Regions from separate parts of the Cutibacterium avidum 44067 genome, predicted to be linked through region 2. Evidence: riboswitches for the same ligand, from Rfam matches in the RefSeq annotation. Region 2 holds a riboswitch; the other holds the start of a gene.
What was found. Region 2 has a riboswitch for thiamine pyrophosphate ahead of PALO_RS09890 (ECF transporter S component). Riboswitches for the same ligand answer to the same signal wherever they lie in the genome.
Positions count from the first base shown of each region.

Region 1: linked by a shared signal. The riboswitch ahead of thiM (hydroxyethylthiazole kinase) and the one ahead of PALO_RS09890 (ECF transporter S component) in region 2 are both predicted to bind thiamine pyrophosphate.

Region 1 covers NC_021064.1:1,464,210-1,466,406, forward strand. The annotation lists gene PALO_RS06660 (thiamine phosphate synthase) at 1-201, opposite strand, end outside; gene thiM (hydroxyethylthiazole kinase) at 188-1,021, opposite strand; TPP riboswitch at 990-1,098, opposite strand; partial or broken gene PALO_RS13000 (hypothetical protein) at 1,346-1,468, shown strand; gene PALO_RS06670 (serine hydrolase domain-containing protein) at 1,552-2,197, shown strand, end outside.
Region 2 covers NC_021064.1:2,146,234-2,148,430, forward strand. The annotation lists gene PALO_RS09885 (ATP-binding cassette domain-containing protein) at 1-533, opposite strand, end outside; gene PALO_RS09890 (ECF transporter S component) at 530-1,153, opposite strand; TPP riboswitch at 1,189-1,292, opposite strand; gene hrpB (ATP-dependent helicase HrpB) at 1,590-2,197, opposite strand, start outside.

The DNA of each region.
Region 1 (2,197 bases), 680 kb from region 2:
GGGTATTTCGTCGCATACATCTCTCACCCGTCGTCCCAAAGCGACGAATTCGTCATCAGGCAGGTCGTGGTCGCGGAATTGGACCAGAGTCACCCCGCCGGAGATAGCGCGTAGCACGGTCTCGACGATCTCCTCTGGGCCACCACATTGGGCGGTGTCTGTGACGAGGTACACCGAAAGATCGAAGTCAGGCCGTGACATCGCGAAGCCCTCCCCGCGCGCCGACTTCGTCGGGTGACACCAGGAACAGTTCGTCGATGAGAGCTTGAGCGAATCCGCCCAGGCCCACACTGCGATCCGCCGCTCGTTCGGCAGCCACGCACAACATGGCGGTTGCGGATGCAGCTGCAATGAGATGATCTTTCTGGACGCCTGCAAAGGCCGCTGTCAGAGCCCCTAGTGAGCATCCAACCCCGGTCACTCGCGCCATCCATTCATGCCCCGATGACACGGTTACGTGCCGGTGCGCGTCCACGATGTGATCGACGGGGCCGCTAGTGGCGACCACGGTGCCGTATGTGCGCACGAGCTCAGCGGCGGACCCCAAGGCATCCTCGACAGCATCTCCGGCCTCAGGGCCTCGGGGGGACGCTCCCGTCCCAGCCAGGGTCAATACCTCGGAGGCATTTGCCCGGATGACGGCTGGAGCACCGACGTGCAACGCGTCCAGGGCGACCTGGGTACGCCATGACATCCCGACTCCCACCGGGTCGAGCACCCACGGTGTGTCACTACCTGCTGCGCCACGCACGGCAACAACTATGGCTTCAGCGGTCTCCCGGTACGGAGTACCAATATTGACGAGCACGCCGTCAGCCAACGATGCGAATCCCTCAGATTCCTCGGGGTTATCGACCATGGCGGGGACTGCCCCCGCAGCCAACAACACGTTCGCGGTAAAGTTGGCAACCACGATGTTCGTCAGGCACTGGACCAGCGGCTTGTCCCGACGCAGCCGCTCCACGGACTCTGACACCAAATTCGACAGTTCAGTCATGTCAACCACTCCCTTCGCCGGCATTACCCGGACAGGTTCAGGCGGTCGGTGCCATCTCGGCACCCTCTCAGCCCTTGTGGTGGGCTCCCGCGTTGTTGTGGTCCAATCTTACCCACGATGCGCGCTGGCAACGCCGCGGTCCTGTCTTCTACCTGAATCCGCTCTACCAGCCCATGTCTCAAGTGGCACAATGCGGCCATGAGTTCCCGTCTTGACCCTGTCGTCGACGTTCTCAGTGCTGCTTCGTCAGAAGCTGCCGGGAGTGGAACCTCGTTGTCCTGGGCAGCCGTTGACGACAGTGAGGTGCGCTGTAGCGACACCGACGATCGCGTCTACAGCATCGCGTCGATGTCGAAGTCGTTCACCGCTGCCAGCGTCCTTGGGATCTGTCACGGGCTGATCGACGTGGCTTCTCGACGGCCCGCTCTCGACGACACCCTCGGTAGTTGGATTCCGCAGCTTCAGGAGCCCATCGCCAGCGCAACGATTCGTGACGCGTTGTCCATGTCTACCGGTCTACCACCGACGATCCGTGGGCTGACCGTCAGCAGGCCATGTCACGCGAGGAGTTCGAGGCGCTGTTGGGTAAACCCTTCATCACGAACTTCGCGCCGGGAACGGGGTACGCCTATTCCAACCTCGGTTACGCGATCCTGGGCCGCGTCGTCGAGTTGGCGACCGAGCGGCCATTCATCGACGTCGTCGAGGAAGACATCATCCGTCGGGTGGGGATGACCGAATCCTTCCTCGACGTCACGCAAGTACCCGAGGGAAAGCTCACCCCAGGCCTCGGCAGAGATGGCAGCGTCCAGCCCTTGCTTGGCCCCGGAACCTTCTCCCCCATCGACGGCCTCATCTGCACCGCCAAGGATGTCGGGATCTGGGTGAGCCATTTCATCACCGCGTGGACCAGCGAGGACGATGGTTGGGGTCGGGTCTTCCGCGAGATGCAGCAGGTGTACCGGTACTTCACGACATACGGCCCAGTCACCGAAGGGTACGGATATGGCCTTCACGTCGCTGTCACGGGGAAGGAACACATCGTCTATCACTGCGGTGGATACCCGGGTTATGGATCGACGATGATGTGGCATCCGCGCTCGGGAGTCGGCATCGTGGTGCTGGCGAATCGGACGTATCACCCGGCCATCCGCGTAACCTCCACGGCCCTCGACACCGTTGTTCCCGGGGTGGGTGACC
Region 2 (2,197 bases):
GAGATCGGCTCGTCGAGGAGGAGAAGACCGGGGTCGGTGGCCAGGATTCCGGCGATGACGAGACGCTGCATCTGCCCGCCCGACATCTTCGTGGTGGAGTGGTCACAGGGAATGGTGAACCGGGCACGGCGTCGGGAGTCCTCGACGATCGGCCAGATCTCCTCGCGGGGAACGCGATGATTCTCCGGACCAAAGGCGATGTCACGTCCACAGGTCGCGGCGACGACGGAGTGGATCGGCTCCTGCTGCAGCAGACCGACGCTGTCGTCGCCCCACGTACTCACTTGACCCGTCAGGTCGTGACTCTCCTCCTCCAGCAACCCTCCGACGGCGTGCAGCAGGGTCGTCTTGCCAGCACCCGAAGGCCCTGTGACAAGCACCCTTGCGCCAGCCGACAGGTGGAGGTCGATGGGCCCGAGGATGGGAGCGTCGCGGCCCGGGACGCCGACAGTCAACCCCTCGACATCCACTGGCACCGCCCGCCGAGCGGAGACGTCGTCAGCCTGGTCAGTACGGGCCAAGACGTCAGTCATGACAGATTCCGTGCCGACGCCGTACTCCGCTTTCCTCCATGCAGTTCACGAGAAACCGCGAAGGGGTTGAGGGCGCCGGCGGCCGCCAGGCCGCGGACGATACCCCACGCCAGCAGACCGCCGAGCAGGGCTCCGGAGACGACCATGAGGATGAGGTAAACGACGGTGTCCCCGAAACGGAACATCGGGTAATAGGAAATACGTTCGTAGATACCCTCAGCGATACCGGTGAGAGCTCCGGCAACCATGGCGAGCTTCGGTCCAGCCTTGCGATAGGCGACGGCGAGCAGGCACAGCTCCATCGGCAGAGCCTGGATGAGACCCGAGATGAGGGTCCCGGCTCCCCACTGACTGCCAAGGGCGGCCTCAATGGATGCAGCGAGGACCTCCGCGAGAAGGGCAGCGCCGGGTTTGCGGACGATGAGGCCGGCGATGAGGGCGGGTAGGAACCAGATGCCGGCGAGAATACCCTCGGCCGGCAGGTACACCGAGGCCACCGGCTTGAGAAGGCTGTAGAGGGCGCCGTAGCCGAGGAAGATGACACCGAATGCCACCGCAATCATCACCGGAGTGACGATGTCAATGGTGCGGTACCGCATGGCAGGTTTGTCGTTGGTCATGGAAATCCTTCCGTCCCTTCGGAAGGGGGCGCACATGCGCGAAGAGCCCGACTCCCTACGCCGGTCCTAACCGGTTCAGGTTCGAGGGTCTGGGCGGTGCCCACTCTCAGCATCCGATGATGCTCCCCTGTCGTTGAGAGCCATCGTAGTCGCGGTTGGCGGGAAGTCTCCACCCACAACGGGTTCGGCGATCCTTGCGCGGGGCTCGGATGTCGTCGGGCGGGGTCCGTAGCCCGGACCTCGACGATGTCGGATCCCGACTCCTGGTGGAAATCGGGGTCATGAACCCCCGTCGTGCCATCTCCCGTAGCAGCTTTCACCGTCAGAACCCCGATCTCCACAAGGTTGCGGGTGGACCGGGACGGGAAGGGACACGTTGCTTGGGAACACGTCCTCAACTCCCGGGCTCAGCGTGGGTGCTGGACATGGCCCGCCGTCAGCTATGCCCCAACGCCCGATTCGTGCGCTTCGTGGGCATGGCTGTCAGTGGGTCCTCGGGCCAGGGATGTTTGGAATAACGTCCACGATTCTCCGCTCGCACCGAGGGGTAGACGTTGGCCCAGAAACTGGCGAGATCGTCGGTGACGGCCAACGGACGTCGGGCTGGGGACAACAGATGGAGCACCACCTTCACGCGGCCGTCACAGATCATCGGGCCGTCGGTCCACCCGAAACACTCCTGGAGCTTCACCGCGAGCACCGGAGCAGCGTCACTGCCGGGTTCCGGGTAGTCAACGCGGATTCGCGACCCGCTGGGGACCGTGACCGTCTCGGGGATGATCTCGTCAAGACGTGCCGATTCCTGCCACCCCAGCATCCCGCGTAGGCCAGAGGTGGCGTCACTCCCCTGCCCTGCGGCCAGGCCATCCAGATCGAGCCATTCCTCGGCGCGGGAGAGCAGAGCCTCATCACTGACGTCAGGCCAGGGGTCTCCGAGTACCTGGTGGGCCAGGGCGAGCCGACGCCTCAGGGACTCACCGTTCTTCGTCAGGCCTATAACCTCGAGCCCGCGGGATCTCACTTCTTCCAACACCGCTCGACGAG